DNA from 4 places in the Vibrio sp. SCSIO 43133 genome. Region 3 is predicted to be linked to each of the others. Evidence: predicted binding sites of a transcription regulator. Region 3 holds the regulator's gene; each other region holds the start of a gene.
The links. Region 3 encodes CRP, which controls carbon source genes, mostly activating them, when cyclic AMP is high. Its sites were predicted from a motif close to TGTGANNNNNNTCACA; they were not measured.
Positions count from the first base shown of each region.

Region 1: mlc (sugar metabolism global transcriptional regulator Mlc) is a predicted target of CRP. The motif match lies at 4,497-4,512, and genes of this name have one in related genera.
Region 2: JKJ11_RS03325 (NupC/NupG family nucleoside CNT transporter) is a predicted target of CRP. The motif match lies at 3,702-3,717, and genes of this name have one in related genera.
Region 4: cdd (cytidine deaminase) is a predicted target of CRP. The motif match lies at 1,353-1,368, and genes of this name have one in related genera.

Region 1 covers NZ_CP068024.1:1,095,506-1,101,714, reverse strand. The annotation lists gene JKJ11_RS05380 (error-prone DNA polymerase) at 1-1,858, shown strand, start outside; gene JKJ11_RS05375 (chemotaxis protein CheV) at 2,146-3,084, opposite strand; gene mlc (sugar metabolism global transcriptional regulator Mlc) at 3,204-4,421, opposite strand; gene JKJ11_RS05365 (patatin-like phospholipase family protein) at 4,656-5,843, opposite strand; gene cydH (cytochrome bd-I oxidase subunit CydH) at 5,851-5,943, opposite strand; gene JKJ11_RS05355 (outer membrane protein) at 6,105-6,209, shown strand, end outside.
Region 2 covers NZ_CP068024.1:663,926-670,134, forward strand. The annotation lists gene JKJ11_RS03305 (ABC transporter ATP-binding protein) at 1-1,335, opposite strand, end outside; gene JKJ11_RS03310 (BMP family lipoprotein) at 1,452-2,447, opposite strand; gene JKJ11_RS03315 (DUF5363 family protein) at 2,766-2,888, shown strand; gene JKJ11_RS03320 (TatD family hydrolase) at 2,878-3,657, shown strand; gene JKJ11_RS03325 (NupC/NupG family nucleoside CNT transporter) at 3,863-5,128, shown strand; gene deoC (deoxyribose-phosphate aldolase) at 5,578-6,209, shown strand, end outside.
Region 3 covers NZ_CP068024.1:3,288,846-3,295,054, forward strand. The annotation lists gene JKJ11_RS15395 (hydrolase) at 1-445, shown strand, start outside; gene JKJ11_RS15400 (YheU family protein) at 484-696, shown strand; gene JKJ11_RS15405 (phosphoribulokinase) at 822-1,691, shown strand; gene crp (cAMP-activated global transcriptional regulator CRP) at 1,935-2,567, shown strand; gene JKJ11_RS15415 (DUF1338 domain-containing protein) at 2,636-3,427, opposite strand; gene astD (succinylglutamate-semialdehyde dehydrogenase) at 3,440-4,897, opposite strand; gene astA (arginine N-succinyltransferase) at 4,994-6,013, opposite strand; gene JKJ11_RS15430 (aspartate aminotransferase family protein) at 6,087-6,209, opposite strand, start outside.
Region 4 covers NZ_CP068024.1:1,678,873-1,685,081, reverse strand. The annotation lists gene sbcB (exodeoxyribonuclease I) at 1-148, shown strand, start outside; gene JKJ11_RS08055 (CidA/LrgA family protein) at 247-612, shown strand; gene JKJ11_RS08050 (CidB/LrgB family autolysis modulator) at 614-1,300, shown strand; gene cdd (cytidine deaminase) at 1,477-2,364, shown strand; gene purT (formate-dependent phosphoribosylglycinamide formyltransferase) at 2,522-3,697, shown strand; gene JKJ11_RS08035 (VOC family protein) at 3,775-4,131, opposite strand; gene JKJ11_RS08030 (MATE family efflux transporter) at 4,310-5,680, shown strand; gene JKJ11_RS08025 (DUF3080 family protein) at 5,771-6,209, shown strand, end outside.

The DNA.
Region 1 (6,209 bases), 1.4 Mb from region 3:
TCGTTTTAAAAGTGCTGTGCGTGATGTAGGTAAAGCCTTAGGGGTTAGCGACACTCAACTCGATTATTTCATCAAGAACATCAACCGTCGTGACCGTTCACAAGGTTGGCAAGCTCAACTTGTCGAGCTAGGGCTGAAGCCTGATTCACTGAAAGGCCAGCAGTTTATTGAGCTCGTCAATGAGATCACAGGTTTTCCACGGCACCTCTCGCAACATGTGGGTGGATTTGTCATTTCATCAGGGCCACTTTATGAATTGGTTCCAGTAGAAAATGCTGCTATGGCTGAACGTACTGTCATTCAATGGGATAAGGATGATCTTGAGAGCCTTGGTCTACTCAAAGTCGATGTCCTTGCCTTGGGAATGCTAACTGCAATCCGCAAATGTTTTCAGCTGATCAATAAACACTACGGTCGAACACTGACCATTGCAGACATCACTCGCCGACAAGATGATCCTAATGTGTATGCCATGATTCAACGCGCCGACACTATCGGCGTATTCCAAATCGAATCACGAGCACAAATGAGCATGTTGCCACGTTTAAAGCCCGCTACGTATTACGATTTGGTCATTCAGATTGCCATTGTGAGGCCCGGGCCGATACAAGGGGATATGGTTCATCCCTTTTTGAAACGTAGAAACGGAGAAGAAGCCATTTCTTACCCTTCCAAAGAAGTCGAATCTGTCCTTTCTCGCACTCTAGGGGTGCCTATTTTTCAAGAACAGGTCATCAAGCTTGCGATGGTTGCAGCAGGGTTCACTGGCGGTGAAGCGGATCAACTACGCAGAGCCATGGCAGCTTGGAAGAAAAATGGCGATTTATTTAAGTTTCGCTCTAAATTGATTCAAGGTATGCAGGCCAAAGGCTATGAGACCGAATTTGCCGAGCGACTATTTGAGCAAATATGTGGATTCGGTGAGTATGGCTTTCCGGAAAGTCACTCGGCCTCTTTTGCCGTGCTTGCTTATTGCAGCGCTTGGCTTAAACACTATTACCCAGATGCTTTTTATACCGCGTTACTCAATAGTCTGCCTATGGGCTTTTACAGCTCATCACAACTGCTCCAAGACGCTAAACGGCATCATGTTTCTATTGCCCCGGTGTGCGTCAATTACTCGCAATACCATCACTATTTAAGATCGACACCACAAGGCTTAGTACTACAACTTGGCTTTAGACAAGTTAACGGGCTCAGTGAATCGAGTATGCAACGCCTGCTACAACATAGGCCTCGCGAGGGCTTCACGACAGCGACGCAAATTAAACAGCTTGGACTGAATCGTCGTGAGTTAGAAATACTCGCTTCAGCCAACGCTCTGAAAGCCATATCAGGGCATCGTTACGCTACACGATGGGCGATGATGGATAATTTACAGGATTTACCCTTGTTTAAAGCGGAGAAGAGTGATGATTCGTCACTCCCCCACCAGCCATCGCCAATTGAAGATATGTTAGAGGATTTCTCTGCAATGAACGTGTCCCTCAATCAACATCCCATCACCCTCTTGGACCAAGCTGGCAAGTTAGGACGCTTTACTCGTATGCGGGACCTTACTTTGAAGCCACACAAGTCTTTGGTCACCGTAGTGGGTACTGTCACTGGAAAACAGTCACCAGGCACCGCAGCAGGCGTGACCTTTTTTACACTCGAAGATGATACCGGCAATATTAATGTTGTTGTTTGGCAAGCCACCGCAAGAGCTCAGAAAAAACAGTACCTCACCGCTAAAATCCTTAAGGTGAAAGGGATTTTAGAACGTGAGGGGCAAGTCATCCACGTAATAGCTGGACGCTTGATCGATATGACCGAGCAACTTTCTGATCTTAAGATACAGTCAAGAGAGTTCCACTGATTGCAAATCATAAAACGAAAAAACGGGAGCTATTGCTCCCGTTTTAAATCATATTGAATCATAGATCCGCTTCGACTGCCGCTTCCGTACGTCTTTTCTTCCATTCCTTGAAAATGAGTAAACTTAACGTCATTAAGACCTTAGAAGTTAACCAAATCATTCTGATGGAACAACCTTTAGCTGGTAGTTAAAATTTATTTATGACTCTTATGGCTTTTGACCATAATACAACCAAATTATAGCTTATTTTTAACGTACAGCGTAATTTATTTTGCGATGCGAAACAATTACAATGTCTCTCGCATACGGTCTTGCACAACTTCAACCAGTAAATCAGGTTGAAACTTAGAAATAAAACGGTCACAACCGACTTTCTCTACCATCGCATCATTAAAGCTACCACTGAGTGAGGTATTTAAAGTAATAAACAAATCTCGCATTCTAGGATCACTTCTAACTTCATGCGTCAGTTTGTAGCCGTCCATTTCCGGCATTTCTGCATCTGTAATCATCATCAACAGTTCATTACATACATCAATCCCCTCATCACACCATTGCTTGAGAAGGTTGAAAGCCATCGCGCCATCGAAGCACTCAATGATCTCGACGCCAAGCTGATCCAATGTGCCTTTCACTTGATTACGAGCCGTGGAAGAGTCATCAACGATAAGAATTTTTTTTCCTGACAAGTGAGGTAATAAGCTGCGGTCAAGGGTATGCTCAGAAATCGACACATCGTAGTCGATGATCTCTGCTAGTACTTTTTCAACATCAATGATTTCAACTAAATTGACTTGCTGATTCTCTTCAACCTTAGTGATCGCAGTTAAGTAGTTTGCACGACCGACTGTACGAGGCGGAGGTTGAATCTCTGTCCAAGCAGTATTAACGATATTCTTCACTTCACCAACTAAAAAGCCCTGAACAGATCGATTGTACTCAGTGATAATCAGGTTTTGGTCACCATCGTCTTTAGCTGGTGGAAAACCGATAGCGCGACGTAAATCAATCACCGGAACGGACTCACCACGCAGAGAAGCCACACCGCGAATACTAGAATGAGAGCCAGGAAGTTGAGTTAATGCAGGAAGCTTTAGCACTTCCTTTACTTTGAATACGTTGATAGCAAAAGTTTGACGGCTGTTAAGCGTAAACATTAACAGCTCTAATCTATTTTCTCCCACTAACTGGGTACGCTGATCTACTGAACTTAAAACGCTCGACATGAGGCTTCCTTGGCAAAACACGAACTAAAACTCTTATCTCATGTAATCGGCAGGAAGCACAAGAAGTTTACTGACTTTGTATAGAAAAGTATGACCGTCTACAAAAATGGTGAAAAGCCTTATCCTTCAATCACTTTCATCAGCAGCAAGCCATCATATAGTGCTTGTTTCACCAAAGCGGCGCCCGGCATTGTTGCTTGTTTATAAAAACGAGACTCGACAAGTTGTAGATCTTGAGTATAAACAGGGAGGCTTTGCTCTGCGATACAACGCTCAATGGCGGGATATAAAATCGATTTCGCTTGGTTGATAACACCACCAATCAGTACCTTTTCAGGATTGAAGAGGTTGATGACAATAGCAATGGCAGAACCTAAATGTTCGCCTAGTTTCTCTATCACCCCGATCGCTAAAGCGTCGCCATTCGCCGCCGCTTCACAAATAGCTTCAACCGTAATGTCTTCGCATTCAGAAAGAACCGACGCTTCGCCTTTCGCCAATCTTTTAGAAACTTCATCCCTGATAGCTTGTGAACTGGCAACAGTTTCAAGGCAGCCTCTATTGCCACAGTGACAAGGTGCGCCGTTGCGATCGATCTGGATATGCCCTAACTCACCGATATTACCGTGACGACCTTGTAATACACGACCATCTAATATGATTCCGGCACCTAGCCCGTGGTGAATTGAGATTAACACTGAGTTATCGCAATCTTGAGAGTGCCCAAAGAGGTTTTCCGCCAATGCCCACGCCCGGGTATCATTCGCTACGAAAACAGGCAATCCTGTTGCTTTAAAAATTTCCTCACCAATGTTTAAGTTCTTCACATTGTAGTGAGGCATTTGCAACACAATGCCTTGGTCGGAATTCACCAGACCGGGCAACGTCAATGCAATACTGGTGACACGATCGAGTTGCTCATTGTAACTTTCAAAGAAGTCATCAATTTCATAAAGCAGTCTCGCAAGTACATCTTCCTGATCCACTTCATGAATTTCTATTTTGGTATCGATAAGAACGTCGCCGCCAAGCTCGTGCAACGCGATAGATAGGTAGCCTCGCCCCAAACGCATGGAAAGGAACTGCCAACCTTGATTGTTGGTTTGTAATCCAACAGCTGGACGACCTCGACTGGTCGCCTCCTGAACGGTGGTTTCGTGTATTAGGTGTGCATCAATAAGTTCACGAGTGATTTTAGTAATACTAGCCGGAGCCAAACTACTGAGTTTTGATAAATCGATTCGCGAAATAGGCCCAAATTGGTCTATCAGTTTATACACACGACCAGCATTGATCTGCTTGATATGATCAATGTGCCCGGGTTGAGCCATGTACATTTTGCACTCCAAAAAACAACAACCTATTAATTTTTTTACTTTGCGAAGTAATTGTGAAGCAGTTTAATGGATTGCCGTGACAAATATCACGCATATAGATGAATCTTTGGGGCTCAAATCACCATACGACATTGATTGGCAAAGGCATCAATAAAATCTGACGTATAAAAAACAATCAATAGATGATTAAAGAGCTGTTAACAATATCAGCGCTTTTTTCACGACGAACAATAACTAACCTGTTTGAGATGGCAGCCAAAGGTCAGACGTTTCTGAAGCGTTTACTTGAGTGATACTTGCAAGATTATAACGCTCGACAAAACGGAATCCAGCATCGAGCCCAAGTTGATAGTCATGCAGGATATCCTCAGGATCACTCATTAAAGAAGCGGTTTTTAAAGCCACTTCTGGAGCAATTTGTAATACGAAGCAGTCATCAGGTGGGGTTTTCAAGAACTCTTGAGTTAACGCATATGTTTGGTAATGCACCATGAGCATATCGGCTAACCCAGAATCAAACTTTTCTCCAAATAAATGACTGAGACGGTAAATATCTGCAGCGCCGAACAGCCATCGCCCACCGTTAATGAGGTTGAGATGTTGTGCATGCTTACTTTCCTGAGCTTTTAATATTTGGTTATCAAAGAAACCATTCCAGTCATTAGACCAACTCTGTATTTTTTCTTGCCACTGTAGTTGCAAACCGTTGAGTGACTCCCTGAACCAAGTTGGCGGTTCAGTGGCAACGGGTTGATCATCCACCACTGGAGTTTCCTCACCACCATACTCTTCTGTTCGAATTACGACGATTGTGCGGTTCTCTTGTCGCCACGCTTCTTGAACGGGTATTGACGCAGACACCCCTCCATCGATGAATGCTTGTTGATTCAATGTTACCGAACCCTCAAATAAATTGGGAATCGCACTTGTGGCCATCAGCACTTGATACCAATTATCTTGCAACATTGGGAAATAGTGATCTTTGAGAGTCGAAACATCGGTGACCGCTGCGAATGCTCTTCGCTGACCAATGACCCTTCGCCCCATGTCGATATCTAACTTATACGGATACTCACAAATTCTGTCGAGCGCCCATTCTAAGTTGAGATACTGTTTGCGACGAATAAAACTAAACAGATTAAAAAACTGTGGATCGGTGGTAAGGTCGAGAATAAAAGATTTGCCTAGGCCGGCTTGTCTAGAAAGGTAGGCGCAAATGTTTAAAGCGCCAGCTGAAGTCCCATAAAACTCATCAAATGGGTCAAAATTAGACAACAAAAAGGCGTCTAGCACACCGGATGTGAAGATACCTCGCTGGCCTCCTCCCTGTGCAACTAACGCCGTTTTACCGCCAATATATTTTTGTAACTGAGCATCATCTATGACGGTTCGGGTATTGGTAATTAACCCAAGATTCGCCATATAAATCTTATGCAGTTAGGATCGCGATAAGTCCAAACGCAACAATGGTGCTGAACGCAACCGTCGTGATCGTCAGAGCTAGTTTAAGATCGTATTCCATAACACCTCCAGTTGTAACATTTTAATTACTATTGTGACATACAATTACAATATACAGGTAACCACTTCAAATTTATGACGTTAATGTCACACTATAATTAAAACTAGTACATCCCAGACGTGAATTGTAGCCAATCAGTTCTTATTTATAGGAATGCAAAAATGACATACAGGTTCTTACTGCTCCCCCTTGCCACAACACTCTTAAGCTTTTCCAGTTGTGCCAATGTCATTGTGACACCGTTTATTGGCTACTCGATGGGAGGT
Region 2 (6,209 bases), 970 kb from region 3:
TTCGATAGCACCGATATCTACCCCACGAGTTGGTTGGCCGACCAAAAGCACATCTGGGTTCTGTTCCATTTCGCGCGCGATGACTAGCTTCTGTTGGTTACCACCGGAAAAGTTTGCGGTTTTTAATGTGGTGTCGTTAGGACGAACATCCCACTTATCCATGCTGTTCTGGCAACACTCTTTAATGGCTTGCTTATCTTGCAGTAAGCCTTTGTTGTATTGTGGTAAGTGGTGGTAGCCCAGGATATACGCTTCTTGAGCTTCAAATTTGTTGATAAGACCCTGCTTATGACGGTCTTCAGGAATATGACCTACACCAATAGCACGTACCTGTTGAGGATCGAGAGGGTGATGTTTGTCGATATGGCTACCGTTAATGTCAATGCTGCCGGAATAAGGCTTAATAATCCCAGATAGCAGGCCAAGTATTTCTGATTGACCATTACCAGAAACACCAGCAATACCAACGACTTCACCCTGTCTGACACCAAAGCTGATACTTTTGACACGCTCAACACCTGCGTCATCAAAAAACTGTAACTGATCAACTTTGATAAGCTCTTTCTTCGGATTCGCTTCAGATTTATCCACTTTTAGGCGAACCTTGCGTCCCACCATTAGTTCTGCCAGTTGCTCTTTGTTCGTTTTCGCCGTCACCACGTGCTCGACCATTGTGCCTTGGCGCATTACCGAAATATTGTCGGTAATCGCTAGGACTTCACGCAGCTTATGCGTGATGATCATGATAGTAGTACCTTGAGCGCGAAGTTTATCTAAGATGCGGAAAAGGTGATCGGCTTCTTGTGGAGTGAGTACACCTGTTGGCTCATCAAGAATCAGGATTTTTGCGCCACGATACAGCGCTTTTAAGATTTCGACACGTTGCTGAAGACCAACAGGTAGCTCGCCTACAACGGCATCAAGGGGAACTTCGAGCCCGTAATCCTGTGCTAGCGCTTTCAGCTTTTTGCGCGCTTTACCTAAACTTTCATTTAGCTGCCATCCATCTTCGGCACCGAGAACAATGTTCTCTAATACGGTAAATGTTTCCACTAACATAAAGTGTTGGTGGACCATGCCAATTCCTGCTTTGATTGCTTCTTGAGAGTTAGCGGGCTTGTAAGGAGCGCCGTTCACTGTCATTTCACCAGCATCAGCATGATAAAATCCGTAAATAATACTCATAAGAGTGGACTTGCCAGCACCATTTTCACCAATGATGCCGTGAATCGTGCCCTGAGGAACTCTAAGATCGATAGCTCGGTTAGCGTGAACGGCTCCAAAGCGTTTATCTATCTGCTTAAGTTCAATGGCAATAGATTGTCCGTTTGTCACTAGATACTGCCTTATAATTATACGCCGCTGTTTTTAGGCAGCGGCGTTGTTATGTTTACTCAGCTTATTGATAATAAACCAAAATAAGCTGAGTCTTTCATTCTGAGCTAGAACGCTTAGAAGTTACACGTGTTGTCAGACATGTAGTCGTGAACTTCGATCTTGCCAGCGATGATGTCCGCTTGAAGCGTATCTAGGTATGATTTCATTTCAGGTGTGATTAGGTCTTTGTTGTACTCGTCGTAAGCCCACTCAACTGCGCCTTCTTTTAGGCCTAGTACTTTGATGCCTGCTTCCCAAGTACCGTTTTCAGCGTCGTCCCAAGTGTTGTATGCAGCAACACCGACTTTCTTAACCATAGACGTCAGCATAGTGCCTGGTTGAAGGTGGTTTTGGTTTGAGTCAACACCGATTGCGTATTTACCAGCATCTTTAGCTGCTTGGTATACACCCATGCCAGTACCGCCAGCTGCTGCGTAGATAACGTCAACGCCTTTAGAGAATTGAGATTTAGCAAGCTCTGAACCTTTCGCAGGGTCAGCGAAGGCTGCAGGAGTAGAACCTGTCATGTTTTGGAATGTTTCGATTTCTGGGTTCGCGTATTGTGCACCTTGACGGTAGCCACATTCGAACTTACGAATCAATGGGATATCCATGCCACCAACAAAGCCTACTTTGCCAGTTTTAGAAGCTTTCGCTGCCAACGCACCTACAAGGAAAGAACCTTCGTGTTCTTTAAAGACGATAGATTGAACGTTTGGCTTATCAACGACCATATCGATGATTGTAAATTGAATATCAGGGAATTCAGTGGCAACTTTTTCTACAGCTGATGCCATGTTGAAGCCAACAGCAACAATAGGAGTGAAGCCACGGCTTGCAAGGCGACGAAGGCCTTGTTCACGTTGCGCTTCGTTTTGAGGTTCAAATTCACGAACTTTAATGCCTTTGTCCGCATTAAATACTTTTACACCGTTCTGGAAAACAGCTTCGTTGAATGATTTGTCAAATTTACCGGCTGTATCGTATACCACTGCTGGTTTCGCTGCGAATGCACCAAATGAAGCTACTGCTACTGCGAGCGCAGACATTTTTAGAATAGTTTTTTTCACGATCAATTCCCTTGTAGTGTCGAATGATAGAGCATCATTGACGATTCGATAGGCTAGGCTCATTCCAGTTTTTAGGTGCCTAGAAAATGGTCGCATGTAAACGACACAGAAATGACGATAGAGACAATTTGTGTGGTTTACAAACAATAGGCAACATTTTATCGTTTGCGTATATGAAAAAAAACCGCTTCTATCACAGCATTGAGGGGTAAGTCACAACTTAGTGATAAAACTCTAACTATTGCGCTATCCTTTGTAACATAAGGATTTGAGATAATATCGATTGCAATCGATTACATTTATTTAGGTAAATTTACCATGGTTGAATTGCTCAAAAAGTGGCTTAAAAAATACGATGATTGGTGTGCCTCATTAGGACTCACTCCAGAGAATAAACGTAGTTGCGTGCCTTACCGAAAAGAGCCAAAAGATGGTGATTGATAGCCATTGCCACCTCGATCTATTGGCAAAGAAAAAAGACATAAACCAAGTACTATTAGAGGCAGCAAAGGCTCAAGTTGCCGCTATCGTTGTACCTGGTATTAATGAGCAAAATTGGCTGGCCATAAATAAGTTAGCCAGTGAGCATGCAATGGTGTATTTCGCTTTAGGGTTTCATCCTTTGTTTCTTGAGGAAGTGGATGATGGCTCTATTGCTCGCCTAGAGCAACGTGTTGCTGAGTTGAAAAACAACCAAAAGTTTGTCGCATTAGGAGAGTGTGGTCTCGACTTCTATCAAGGTAGAGAAAACGAGCTTCTACAAAAATCACTTCTTAGTGAGCAAATTCGTATTGCCAACCAGTACCAACTACCCATTATTCTTCATTGCAGGAAAGCACACCAAGAGCTTATTGCCTTATTGAAACAGAACCCTCCTCTATATAGTGGCGTTATTCATGGATTCAGTGGCAGCTACCAACAAGCGATGGATTACGTCAATCTCGGTTTAAAAATAGGTGTCGGTGGTGTCATTACCTACGAAAGAGCGCAAAAAACACGCTCAACTATCATTAATCTTCCACTAGAAAGTTTGTTACTAGAGACGGATGCGCCTGATATGCCTCTTTATGGATATCAAGGTCAGCCTAATGAGCCCAAAATGGTAAACATGGTTCTATCATCGTTAAACATGCTGAGAAGTGAAAATGAGCAAACGGTTACGTCACAGCTACTAAAAAATAGCAAATTGACGTTTAATTTTTGTGACTAAATGTGCTGTTAATTGTGAATTCGAAAACGTTTGCAGAGATGAATTGTGATCATGATCGCAAAATGACGTGTATCTTTTATGTGTTCAAGACGAAAGTGTGAGGGGGGTACTACTTTCTTTTCTGTGGGTTTGTATAATCGCCCCCGCTTTTGAGCTTCAAATTTTGTTACACGCCAAATTATTAAATATAAGGAAGTCATAAACTATGAGCCTGTTTATGAGCCTGGTTGGTATGGTTGTACTGATTCTTATCGCAGTACTTCTATCGGATAACCGCAAAGCTATTAATATCAGAACTGTGGCTGGCGCTTTTGCTATCCAATTTGCACTTGGTGCGTTTGTTCTTTATGTACCTTGGGGTCAAGAGATCCTACGTAGCTTCTCTGACGCTGTATCTAGCGTGATTAACTACGGTAACGATGGTACGTCATTCCTATTCGGTGGTCTTGTTTCTGACAAGATGTTCGAAGTATTCGGCGGCGGCGGTTTCATCTTCGCATTCCGTGTACTACCGACACTGATCTTCTTCTCTGCGCTTATCTCGGTACTTTACTACCTAGGTGTAATGCAGTGGGTTATCAAGATTCTTGGTGGCGGCCTGCAAAAAGCACTAGGTACATCTCGTGCGGAATCTATGTCTGCTGCGGCAAACATCTTCGTAGGTCAAACTGAGGCTCCACTTGTTGTACGTCCTTTCGTGCCTAAGATGACTCAATCTGAGCTATTCGCCGTAATGTGTGGTGGTCTAGCTTCTATCGCTGGTGGTGTACTAGCGGGCTACGCATCAATGGGCGTGCCAATTGAATACCTAGTAGCGGCATCATTCATGGCAGCTCCAGGTGGTCTTCTATTCGCTAAGATCATCAAGCCTGAAACTGATGAACCTGTTGAGCAGCTTCACAGCATGCAAGCTGAAGGTGAAGACAAGCCAGCTAACGTTATCGACGCAGCAGCGGGCGGTGCATCAGCAGGTCTTCAACTAGCTCTTAACGTAGGTGCAATGCTAATCGCATTCATCGGCCTTATCGCCCTAGTTAACGGTATGCTTGGCGGCATCGGTGGCTGGATCGGTATGCCAGAACTACGTCTAGAAATGATTCTAGGTTGGATCTTCTCACCACTAGCATTCCTACTAGGTGTGCCATGGTCTGAAGCGACAATCGCTGGTGAGTTCATCGGTATGAAGACTGTTGCGAACGAATTCGTAGCATACGCGAACTTCGCACCATACCTAGGTGACGCAGCACCAGTTGTTCTTTCTGAGAAAACTAAGGCAATCATCTCATTCGCTCTATGTGGTTTTGCGAACCTTTCTTCTATCGCAATCCTTCTAGGTGGTCTGGGTAGCCTTGCGCCTAAGCGTCGTGGTGATATCGCACGCATGGGTGTGAAAGCAGTAATCGCAGGTACGCTATCTAACTTGATGGCAGCAACGATTGCTGGTTTCTGTCTAAGCCTAGCTGGCATGTAATTGCTCGCGTAAAGGTTATTAGTATATAGACGCCGTATTAAATCGCCCCGTAGCAAGAAATTGCTGCGGGGCTTTTTTGGTTTTAGGAGCCAGATAATTCCTAATGAATCGTTACTGGATAAGCGATTCAACGACTGAATGGAAGTTTTTTGAGAAGCAAACCGTTTGCGTTTTAATCAGCTCTACCGTTTTGAACGAGAGTCCTATACTGTATAGGCTACTAAGTAATTCTTTCGTGTTTTCGCGAAGCTTTATGTAGCCAGAGCCAGTTCTCACCAAGATAGGAATCAGGTGATTTTAACGAGCAGGTACTGTGCGGTGACAAGGATAGCAATTGGTATTCAGCTTTAACCTAATAGCTGAACCGAGTCTTCAAGGAACCAAGTCCGTTCATTTATTGCTGACGAGTTTGTCAGGTAATTAATTGAATATATTGACCGGAGATAGAAATGAGCGATTTAAAAGCAGCAGCTCTACGTGCACTAAAACTTATGGATCTAACCACGCTAAATGATGACGACACTAATGAAAAAGTGATCGCACTATGTCATGACGCAAAATCGCCAGTGGGTAACACGGCGGCGATCTGTATTTATCCTCGCTTTATTCCTATTGCAAAGAAAACGCTACGCGAACAAGGTACACCAGAAGTACGTATCGCAACTGTGACTAACTTCCCTCACGGTAACGATGACATTGAAATTGCGGTAGCTGAGACTAAAGCAGCTGTTGCATACGGTGCAGACGAAGTGGACGTTGTATTCCCATACCGCGCACTGATGGCAGGCAACGAAGAAGTAGGCTTCGAACTTGTTAAGCAATGTAAAGAAGCGTGTGGTGATATCCTTCTAAAAGTGATCATCGAAACTGGTGAGCTTAAAGAAGAAGCGCTTATCAAGAAAGCTTCAGAAATCTGTATCAAAGCAGGCGCGGATTTTATCAAAACATCAACAGGTAAAGTGCCAGTTAACGCTACTCCTGAGTACGCGCGCATGATGTTAGAAGTGATTCGCGATATGGGCGTTGCTGAGAAAGTTGGCTTCAAGCCAGCTGGTGGCGTTCGTACAGCGGAAGATGCTGC
Region 3 (6,209 bases):
TGAGCAGGGTTTTTCCAAGCTATATCGCTCATACCTACTCAGCTCAATGAAAAAGAACGCGCTAAACAAACTGCACCTTCTCAGTGATGTATTAGGTCTTACGGCGGAAAAAATCCAAAACATGCGCAAACTGTACGAGTTTGATGACCTAATCACCGCACCACTGCATGGTTTTCGGGATGCTGAAGACTATTACAATCAATGCTCTGGATTACAAAGAATGTGTGATATTACTGTTCCCACTCAATTTATCCACGCAAAGGATGACCCATTTATGAGCCATGAAGTCATTCCAAACTTCGCCCTCCCTGCTCATATTGACTATCGCTTACACGAACGTGGCGGCCATGTGGGTTTTATGTCTGGCAGTCTGCGTCAACCTAAGTTTTGGCTAGAAGAAACCTTACCAAACTACTATCGCCACCTACTCCACTCGTCCACATGACGGTATACTCTCCCGTATCATAGAGTGATGAGGTATTTATGATTATTCCATGGCAACAAATCGCAGCAGAAACGCTGGATAATTTGATCAAAGAATTCGTATTGCGTGAAGGTACTGACTACGGCGACACTGAGTGGTCGTTGGACGATAAGGTATCGCACGTCAAAGCTCAACTAGAGAGCGGAGAAGCTGTAATTGTCTTCTCCGAATTACATGAAACCGTCGATATTCAGCTACGTCGTTCGATGTAAATGACGTGAGCATGACAATCTAGTGCTATAGTAAAACGCTATTGAACCTAAATGAGCAAACAACGTCTAAATGGTTCATAGGGTTAGCAAAACAAAATTATAACTATCATTACACAGGAAGTGTTATGTCTGCAAAACACCCCATTATTGCGGTGACCGGCTCTTCTGGAGCAGGTACAACAACAACGTCAGAAGCGTTTCGCAAAATGTTCAACATGATGAGCGTGAAGCCCGCTTTTATTGAAGGTGACAGCTTTCACCGCTTTACTCGTCCAGAAATGGATATCGAGATCCGCAAAGCCAAAGAGCAAGGAAAACACATCAGTTACTTTGGCCCGCAAGCAAATGACTTCCCTGCGTTAGAAGAATTCTTCCGCAACTACGGACAAAATGGCACAGGTCAGTTCCGTCGTTACCTGCATACGTTTGATGAAGCTGTACCATACAATCAAATGCCTGGCACATTCACGCCTTGGCAAGATCTGCCTGAAAATTCCGATGTACTGTTTTATGAAGGCTTACACGGTGGTGTTGTCGACGGAGAGGTAAACGCAGCTCAACATGTCGACTTACTTATCGGCATGGTGCCGATAGTCAACTTGGAGTGGATTCAGAAATTTGTTCGTGATACTCGCGATAGAGGGCATTCCAGAGAAGCGGTTACCGACTCTATTGTCCGTTCAATGGATGATTACCTTAGTTATATTACCCCGCAATTCTCACGCACTCATATTAACTTTCAACGCGTCCCTACGGTGGATACCTCCAACCCACTCAACGCCAAAGGCATTCCAAGCTTAGATGAAAGCTTCGTGGTGATTCGTCTACGTGGTATCAAAAATGTCGATTTCCCTTATCTATTGGCAATGATAGATGGCTCGTTCATGTCGCGACATGACACCATAGTGGTACCGGGCGGTAAGATGAGTTTTGCGATGGAATTAATCGTCAGACCAATACTTCAACAGCTCATAGAAACTGGAAAAATAGGTTAGCTTTCACGCTTTAACCGTAGATGATTTTTTATACCGTGATCATGTGCACAGTTTTGTATAGAAAAATGGTCTGATGACACGATTAAAATCAAGAAAAATGGCGCAAAAAAGGATACTATTTCTAGGAAACAGAAGATCGCTTGCGCCATCTTCAAAGTGCTTTTATGCTAGTAAGTCTTAACCAACGGGCTTGCTAACAAATATGGAAAGCAGCAAGCATACCCTGCAGAGGAAGTAAGATATATGGTTCTAGGTAAACCTCAAACCGACCCAACGTTAGAGTGGTTCCTTTCACACTGCCACATTCACAAGTATCCTTCTAAGAGCACGCTAATCCATGCGGGCGAGAAAGCGGAAACTCTTTACTACATCGTAAAAGGTTCTGTAGCGGTACTGATCAAAGATGAAGAAGGCAAAGAGATGATCTTGTCTTACCTTAACCAAGGTGACTTCATTGGTGAACTTGGCTTGTTCGAAGAAGACCAAGAACGTACGGCATGGGTACGTGCAAAATCTCCTTGTGAAGTTGCGGAAATCTCATTCAAGAAATTCCGTCAGCTGATTCAAGTTAACCCTGATATTCTAATGCGCTTATCTGCTCAAATGGCAAGCCGTCTACAAGTGACTAGCCAAAAAGTAGGTGACTTAGCGTTCCTAGACGTAACAGGCCGCATTGCTCAAACGCTACTAAACCTAGCGAAGCAACCAGACGCAATGACTCACCCAGATGGCATGCAAATCAAGATCACTCGTCAAGAGATCGGCCAAATTGTTGGCTGTTCACGTGAGACAGTGGGACGCATTCTTAAGATGCTAGAAGAGCAGAACCTAATCTCTGCTCACGGTAAGACTATTGTTGTTTACGGTACTCGTTAATTTCTAGCGACGTTACTTTTACAAAAGCTAATAGCTAAAAAGCCACCGCGAGGTGGCTTTTTTATTATTTATTGGTGCGTACTCTCAAAAATCTTATCCGCAGATGCCGCAACGAAACCTTGATAGTAACTGCCGTCCGCCATTTGATATCGCTTAGCAAACTCATAGAAGCCGCCAGGGATAGCCTGTTCACCATCGGTGAACATCACCGGCACTTTATCCGCCATCGTTGAAGACTGCTCAAGTAACACCTCAGGAGAACCTTTAACTTCACCGCCAGATTCATTGATAGCAAAACCGGCCTCACGAAGATGTTGGTTTACTTCTACGACTTCCTGAAAACGATCCAGCTGATTTACGCTCACCGTAAAGTGGTTAGCACCATAACCGTGGGCAGCCAACCACGATGCATACTCGCTCTCTTCGGCTAGCGTCTGAAAATCAGCGTAACTCAAGTCCCATAGACGCCCACCATAAAGGAAGTCTGCGCTATCCAACTTCGCCGCTTCAACTTGAGCCACCAGCTTAGCGACAATATCTTGCAGCTGCTGCGAACACAGTTCGACTCTAAGCTCACTAATAAACACTTTTGGTAATACAGCATTACTATGCTCTAAATGAATCGCAGAGAGCTTCTTGGCCTCAAACACATAATCACCAGAGACTTTGTAGCCAAGAGCGATAAAGTGCTTTGCCAACGAATCGATGCCCAGAGGGCCGACATTAAAAGTACGTAGCGCAATGTGGTCGTTAATCAGCGCTTCATCCTCTTTGAGCAGAGCATGGACTTTATCAGCAGAAGGGCAAAGACGGCGAATATAGTCTTGCCATAAATGGTTAAATAGAGCGTCTACAGTCATAACAGAAGTTCCTTAGAGTTCAATACCAGGGCTTAGCGTTGCAGGAAGCACGGTATTGTCTCCTTCCATGGACGCCATAGGGTATGCACAGTAATCGGCCGCATAGAAAGCACTTGGTCTTAGGTTACCTGATGCACCAGGTCCTCCGAATGGCGCATCACCACTCGCTCCAGTAAGCTGACGGTTACGGTTTACAATGCCTGCACGAATATGGTCAACGAAGTACTGCCACTCTTCATCGCTTTGCGAAATCAAACCTGCCGACAAACCAAAGCGAGTATCGTTTGCGAGTTCTACTGCTTGTGGTAGCGTTTCATAGCGTACTAGCTGTAACAAGGGACCAAAGTACTCTTCATCTGGTAGCTGCTCGATATTCGTTGCATCAATCAACGCAGGCGTAACGAAAGCAGCTTGTAGGCGTTTCGCTTCCACTAAGCTCTTGCCACCTAGTTTCAGAAGCTCGGCTTGCGCCGCAATAATATGGTCAGCCGCCTGTTCAGAGATTTGTGGCCCCATAAATGGTGCTGGTTTGGCGAAAGGCTCATCGATACGAATCTTACCAATTGCAGAAACTAAGCGTTCAACCAGTTGATCACCTCTTTGCCCAAATGGCACATAAAGGCGTCTTGCACAGGTACAGCGTTGTCCAGCACTAATGTATGCCGATTGTAAAATGGTATAAACCGCAGCATCAATATCCCCAAAGTCTTCACTGATCACCAGCGGGTTATTGCCGCCCATTTCTAGCGCTAACATCTTGCCCGGTTGCCCCGCGAATTGCCTATGCAGAATGTGTCCCGTATTGGCGCTACCTGTGAACAGTACGCCATCAATGCCTTTAGAATCAGCAAGCGCAATGCCCGTCTCCTTGCCGCCTTGAACAAGGTTAATGACACCAGATGGAAGACCAACCTCTTCCCAAAGTTTCATTGCTAACTCACCAACTAGCGGCGTCTGCTCAGACGGTTTAAAGACCACTGTGTTCCCTGCTAGTAACGCAGGCACAATGTGACCGTTAGGTAGGTGACCAGGGAAATTATAAGGCCCAAAGACAGCCATGACACCAAGAGGCCTGTGACGGAGGACGATTTGGTTGCCAGCGGCTTCGCGTTGGGTCTCGCCGGTACGCTGATGATAAGCACGAATAGAAATCGCAATTTTTCCAGCCATCGCTCCCGCTTCAGTGCGCGTTTCCCATAACGGTTTACCCGTTTCTTTGGCGATGGCTATGGCAATATCTTCACTACGTTCTTTCACTTTCTCTGCGAAAGACAAAACGATGGCTTCACGCTCTTCAAATGGACGCTTCTTCCACTCGATAAATGCCTGACGAGCAGCAGAGACGGCGCTTTCAACCTGTTGAGCAGTGGCTGACTGACCTTCCCAAATAGTTTGATTGTTGTATGGGGATAGTGACTGAAAAGTGTCACCTTGGCCTGCAACCCAGTTACCTGCGATCCATTGAGTCATAGTGAAGTTCCTTAAATTGAATGAGCTAAGAGCAAGCAGAACTTCCGCTTCTCTTAAACCGTGGTGGTAATCGACCACCATCTTATTATTTGACTGTTATTGAGCCAGCATACGCACCATATCGCCCTCGGAGACATTCAGTGCTTGTGCTGCTTCTGCTGTGAGCAATACCTTGCCACTTTCTGGGTCGTATGCCGCTTTGGCCGCGACCGCTCGGAAGTTCTCAAACGAGGTATTTGCCACCAAATAATCTTGAGAGCTCGAATGCTCTGCAATCGCTACTTGAGCTCGGAAAGAGTCACGAACCGCTTGAATATTGCGAAGGTCACATTCAACCGTTGGGCCTGCATCGAAAATGTCGACATAGTTACGGCAAGTAAAGCCTTCGTTTTCAAGCAGCTTCAAAGCCGGACGCGTATTCTCATGCACCTGCCCAATCACCTCTTGCGCTTCTTTGCTGAGCAAGTTGATATAGATAGGAAGCTTTGGCATTAGATCTGCGATAAAGCCTTTTTTACCAATTCCGGTCAGATAATCTGCCAATGTAAAATCGATAGAAAAGAAATGCTCTTGTAACCACTTCCAAAATGGAGAATTGCCTTCCGCATCGGACACACCACGCATTTCAGCAAAAATCGTTTTAGAAAAACGTTCTGGGTGCTCTGCCATCATCAAAAAGCGGCATTTAGACATCAATCGACCATTCAATCCGCCACGGAATTCAGGGCGTAAGAACAAGGTACAAATCTCACTGCATCCAGTGTAATTATTCCCAAAGGTCAGAAGCTTAACGACATTGTTGACGTTGAGTTTTGGTGACGAGTGCACCACCGTACTAATGTGATAAGAATAGAAAGGGACATCCCAGCCAATCGCACCTTCTATACCTGTGGTACCCGCCACTTCACCAGTTTCTGTATCAACACCCACCATCAAATAACCTTCATCGGTCGGCGTCGTCACGTCTTGCTTGGCAAAACTGTATTCAGAATGGGTAATTCGGTTAGTAAGAAGCTCTTCATTCACAGGAAGAGAAGTAAAACCGTGTCCTGATTCTACCGCGCAAGTATGCAGCGCGTCGTAATCAGACATAGAGATAGGACGAACAACAAGCATCAATAATCCCTCCTGACGCAAACTCTCCCGGCACATCCAAACATCCGAGAGAGTATTTAATTGCTAACTAAGTTTACGACGCCACTAAGGTGCTGATCGCTTTATCTAGTTTAGCTAATCCTTCTTCAACTTCTTGTTTGGTAATCACCAATGATGGGGTAAAACGAACCACATTTGCACCCGCAACCAAGACCAT
Region 4 (6,209 bases), 1.6 Mb from region 3:
GGCAAACCATTGTCGTGAGTTTTTCGAAAGTCGTATTGAAAGCTATATGCTAAATATGGAAAACTTAGTTCACGAACATGAGTCTGACGAGAAGAAACTCGCCATACTAAAATCCGTCTACCGCTACGTGGAGCGTCTCGTTTCTTAACTTCTCCAGCCATGTAGTGACTGTGCAGCCAAACCTCAGGATTCATTCTTTTGGCTGCACTTAAGGAGAGTCGTTACTTTTTATACTAAGAGGAAGCCATGCTCAAAACCGCGCTTCACTATATACTATCGTTCGCTATTATTTTCGTTGCCCTATTTATCGGAAATACCATCCAACATTTATTCGATGTGTCCGTGCCTGGCAGTATATTTGGCATGTTACTGTTATTTGCGGCGATGGCGGGCGGAGTTATCCCGGTTAAACTCGTTCAACCGGGTGCTCACGTGTTCATTCGTTATATGATTTTGTTGTTCGTTCCCATTAGTGTCGGGTTAATGAACCATTTCGATATGTTGATTGCTAACGCTCTGCCGATCTTAGCCGGTGCTATTGGCGGTACACTTATTGTTCTGACCGCACTCTCCGTCTTCCTTGATCGATTCTTAAAGAAGGGAGATAGCTAATATGTGGCTGCTAGTTACTATCGTCGTTTTCTTTGTTGCCCGTTTTATTTCTCAGAAAGTAAAGAATCCACTATTTAATCCGCTACTCCTCAGTATTGCGATTATGATTCCTTTACTCACGTACCTTAAAGTGCCGTTTGACACGTATTACGCGGACAACGAGTGGATCAGCTATCTGCTACAACCCGCAGTGGTTGCACTTGCCTATCCGCTCTATGAGCAACTCCCCCAAATACGTGCTAACTGGAGAATAATCGCGTTAGCATGTGGTGTTGGCAGTGTTGCTTCCATGTTCACGGCTTCAATGCTCGCTGTATGGTTAGGCGCCGACATGCAACTCATCGCTAGTTTGTTGGGTAAATCGGTCACCACGCCTATCGCAATGGAAGTTTCAAGCCATTTAGGTGGGGAGCCGGCCATTGCAGCCATTCTAGTGTTACTCGTCGGATTATTTGGTGCGATATTAGCGTACCCAATTTACAACTTACTCGGTGTCACGCATCCCATTGCAAAAGGATTAACCATGGGCACGGTGTCTCACGCTCTTGGCACAGCCACTTGCGCAGAGAAAGATCCTAGAGACGCGGCATTCAGCTCACTTGCTCTCGTTGTTTGTGGTGTTATCACTTCCATTCTTGCCCCGTCTATGTTCGCATTCTCCCTCTGGTTTGGGACTGTTATCGCTTAACACTTCAGGACTGTATAGCCAGTAAAACTCGTCGTTTACTGGCTACAAATTGTGTGACATCACTCTTATTGCTGAAACATTGCATTCATTGCATTTTTATTTGTGATCATCATCACCCTTATTTCTCACTAACTTGCATAGAATGTCAGTAAACCGCAAAAGATAAAGGACACAGCATGACAGATCGTTTTGAGTCAGCGCTTGCAGATATGCCAGAGCAGATCGTTAACTATCTAAAACCTATCATTACTAAGCCAGAATTTGATGCAACGCTATCACAAGAGCAGTTTGAACAACTGCTTGTTCTTTCTGGCCTAGAAGATGATGAGCTTCGCGTTGCCTTGCTGCCTTTAGCTGCAGCCTATTCATATGCACCTATCTCTGAGTTTTTTGTTGGCGCAATTGCACGTGGGACATCAGGCAAACTGTACTTCGGCGCAAACATGGAGATCATTGGGGCGCAACTTGGTCAAACAGTTCACGCAGAGCAATCCGCTATCAGCCACGCTTGGATGAAGGGTGAAACTGGACTTAAAGATATCACGATTAACTTTAGTCCTTGTGGTCACTGCCGCCAATTTATGAACGAGCTGACCACTGCGGACAAGCTAGTTATTCAATTGCCGCAGCGCGATGCAATGACGCTACAAGAATATTTACCAGAGTCCTTTGGACCTAAAGATCTTGGTATTACCGAAGGGTTAATGAGCCCATTAGCTCACGCTTTAACTACTGACGAAACCGATACGCTCGTCGTATCTGCAGTAGAAGCGTTAAATCGCAGTCATTCACCTTATACTCAAAACCTAAGTGGTGTTGCTATCGCAATGAAAGATGGCTCTGTCTACCAAGGGGCGTATGCTGAGAACGCAGCATTTAATCCTAGCCTTCCACCATTACAGGTAGCGTTTGTTCAGTTGCTTCTAGATGGTCAAAACTTTGAAGACATTCAGCTAGTAGCGCTAGCAGAAGTGTCCAAAGGTAAAATCAGTCACCTTGCAGACACTCAAGCAACACTTGAGGCCATTGACCCAGATATCCAACTAGAATACGTGTCAATTTAGCGCTGCAACTCTCTGATATCGTTTAGCCTCGCTCATGCGGGGCTTTTTTAGGCCAAAATTTATACTGATAATAAAATCTCGCGCAAACGTTTGCTTTCCTGCAATAATCCAGTATGATCCCCCGAAATTCTTCCTCATGAATGCTCAAGGACACTCTATGTTTGGTACTGCTACTCGTGAAAATGCTACACGTGTTTTACTTTTAGGCTCTGGTGAATTAGGTAAAGAAGTTGCCATTGAATGCCAACGACTAGGCTTAGAAGTCATCGCTTGTGACCGATATGCTGACGCCCCTGCAATGCAAGTTGCTCACAGAAGTTATGTGCTCGATATGTTGGACGGCGAAGCACTAGAGGCCATTATCAATCAAGAACAACCCGACTACGTAGTGCCGGAAATCGAAGCCATTGCAACGGACAAGCTAGTCGAGTTAGAAAGTAAAGGCTTAAACGTTGTTCCTACTGCGAATGCAACCAAGCTAACCATGAATCGTGAAGGTATCCGTAGACTGGCGGCTGAAGAACTCGGCCTGAATACCTCTCCTTACCAATTTGCAGACAGCTACGAAGACTTTAAAGCGGCTGTAGAAAATGTCGGTGTACCATGTGTAGTGAAACCAGTTATGAGTTCTTCTGGTAAAGGTCAAAGTGTTATCAAGTCAGAATCCGACATTGAGAAAGCCTGGACCTACGCTCAAGAAGGTGGCCGTACTGGCGCAGGTCGAGTCATTGTTGAAGGTTTTATCGATTTCGATTACGAAATTACTTTATTGACCGTACGCGCTGTCGATGGCGTTCACTTTTGTGCTCCTGTGGGTCACCGTCAAGAAGATGGTGATTACCGCGAATCTTGGCAGCCTCAGGCGATGTCAGCTAATGCAATAAAAGCGGCAGAATATACGGCAGAGCAAGTGGTTAACGCGCTGGGTGGCTATGGTATTTTTGGTGTAGAACTGTTTGTTAAGGGCGATAAAGTTATTTTCAATGAAGTATCACCTCGCCCACATGATACAGGTCTAGTCACGCTGATTTCTCAAGACATGTCGGAGTTTGCATTACACGTGCGTGCTTTTACCGGCCTACCAATTAACGGCATCACCCAATATGGTCCTGCAGCTTCCGCTGTTGTTCTCGGCCAAGGCACATCTAACAATATCCGTTACGAAGGCCTTGATGAAGCTTTAAGTCTTCCACAAACTCAAATCCGCCTCTTTGGAAAACCAGATATTGATGGGCGTCGTCGTTTAGGCGTTGTACTTACTAAGCGTAAATCTCTAGAGACAGCAGTCGATGAGGCTGTCGAATGCGCTAAGAAAGTAAAAGTTATCTACTAACACGAGCGCTTTTACGTAATGGAATGACCAATGGGCTCCAACAGAATGCTAGAGCCCATTGGCGTATTTAGTGCTTATTATCTAGATTCAGACCAAACAGCAAACTCGTTGCCACTTGGCTCGATGAAATGAAAGCGGCAGCCACCCGGAAAGTCGAAAATATCCCGTACTATACAGCCACCATTTTGTTTCACCCGCTCCAGTGTTTCGGAAATCGCCGCGCTGTAGAAAACCAGCAACGCCCCACCCTGTTGAGCTTTTGAACTTAACTCTGCGCGATAAAATCCGCCGTTAAGTCCTTGGTTTGAAAAGGCTGTATAATCAGGTCCATAATCCTCAAACGTCCAACCAAATGCCGCTTCAAAAAACGCTTTTGTCGCGGAAATATCGGCCGCTGCAAACTCAACATAATCCAATTTATCGTGTGTACTCATCAATTCATCCTTGCCGCTCTGATAATTCAATCATAAAACACGTTCACTATAATAATTGTGAGTAAACGTTTGTTTCCAAAACAAACAATTATCTGACCACAGAGACAATAAATTATGGTGCGAAATGACAAACTTCTTTATCATTCATCATGGTTATTTATAAAACATGGAATCTTACGTGCAACGCTATCAGACTGAAGCTAAAAATCTCATCAAACTTGCCTCCCCCGTTCTCATTGCCTCAATTGCTCAAACCGGTATGGGGTTTGTCGACACTATTATGGCAGGTGGTGTGAGTGCCGTTGATATGGCGGCGGTTTCCATTGCCGCCAGTGTTTGGCTTCCTTCTATTCTTTTCGGTATAGGTCTGTTGATGGCCTTGGTACCCGTTGTTGCACAACTCAATGGCGCTGGAAAGCAAAAGCAGATCCCTTATGAAATCCATCAAGGTTTCATCATGGCTCTGCTTATTAGTGTTCCAATCGTGTTAGTCCTATTACAAATAGAAACCATACTCGATTTAATGAGTGTCGAAACCGTCATGGCCGACAAAACCGTAGGCTACATTTACGCGGTTATTTTCGCTGTCCCTGCTTTCCTGTTGTTCCAAGCACTACGTAGTTACACAGACGGAATGTCGCTGACAAAGCCCGCTATGGTTATTGGTTTTATTGGCTTACTGATCAATATCCCACTTAACTGGATCTTTGTTTACGGGAAATTTGGTGCTCCAGCTTTAGGCGGCGTTGGATGTGGCGTTGCGACCACAATCGTCTATTGGATCATGTTCTTTATGATGTTGTTTTATGCCGTCACTACAGAGCGTCTCAAGCACATTGAACTTTTCAAAACTTGGCATAAACCAGAACGTAAAGCACAGGTTCGTTTATTTAAGCTTGGCTTTCCTATCGCTGCTGCAATCTTTTTTGAAGTATCTCTTTTTGCAGTGGTCTCATTGCTTGTCGCGCCACTTGGCTCACTTGTCGTGGCGTCGCATCAAGTGGCAATGAACTTTTCATCTTTGGTCTTTATGATCCCAATGAGTATCGGTGCAGCAGTCAGTATCCGCGTTGGACATAAACTGGGTGAAACTGATACAGCTGGAGCAGTCATTGCTTGTCGTGTCGGCCTCGGAGTGGGCCTTGGGGCCGCTATTTTCACCGCTATCTGTACGTTGATCTTTAAGCAACAAATCGTTCACCTTTATACCGACAATGTAGAAGTAGTAGCGCTAGCAATGCACCTGTTGATTTTTGCAGCCATCTATCAATGTACAGACGCAATCCAAGTTGTTGCAGCGGGCGCATTGCGTGGCTATAAAGACATGAAAGCCATTTTTAATCGTACATTTATCGCCTATTGGCTAATTGGATTACCGTTAGGCTACGTTCTCGGAATGACCGATTTAATTATCGAGCCAATGGGAATTGTTGGTTTCTGGATTGGCTTTATTGCTGGTCTATCAAGTGCCGCTATCATGCTCACTATCCGACTGCTATGGATGCACCGTCAAAACGATGAGTTACAACTCGAATACGCGAGCCGCTAGCTTTAGAGCATCGATAAGTTTATTAAGGGTGATCAAAGATAGACTACGCTTACGTAATACCTAGATACGTAATATAACGCGCAGAAAACTTTGAAAGCACTAACAACACCTCCATCAGCAAAAGCAGTCATGGCGCTTGTTTTTTTCTTAAGCGCCTTGTCTGGATGTATTGAGCAGAAAGGAGCTGAGAGCCGTTTCGAAGACTATTTGTCAAGAATTGCCTCGGTTCAAAACAGCGACACGTTACCTAGCCCTAGCATCACTTTAATCACCCTTCCTAGCCAACGTGAAATTACTATCGATATTCCACGCACTACCTTGGGCATTATCGACAGTTATCAGCTCAGAAAATGCCATCTCTTTGAGTTGATCGCCGAGCGTAATTCTGTTTTAGGTAAAGTCCAGGATCAATTTCGTGATTTTGACTACCAGATAACATTAATCGACGGTATCGAGCGCTGCTTGTTATCCGACAAAATAGAGCAAAGTGTGAAAGCTCAGCTTGAAGACATTCTGGCCATTAAATACC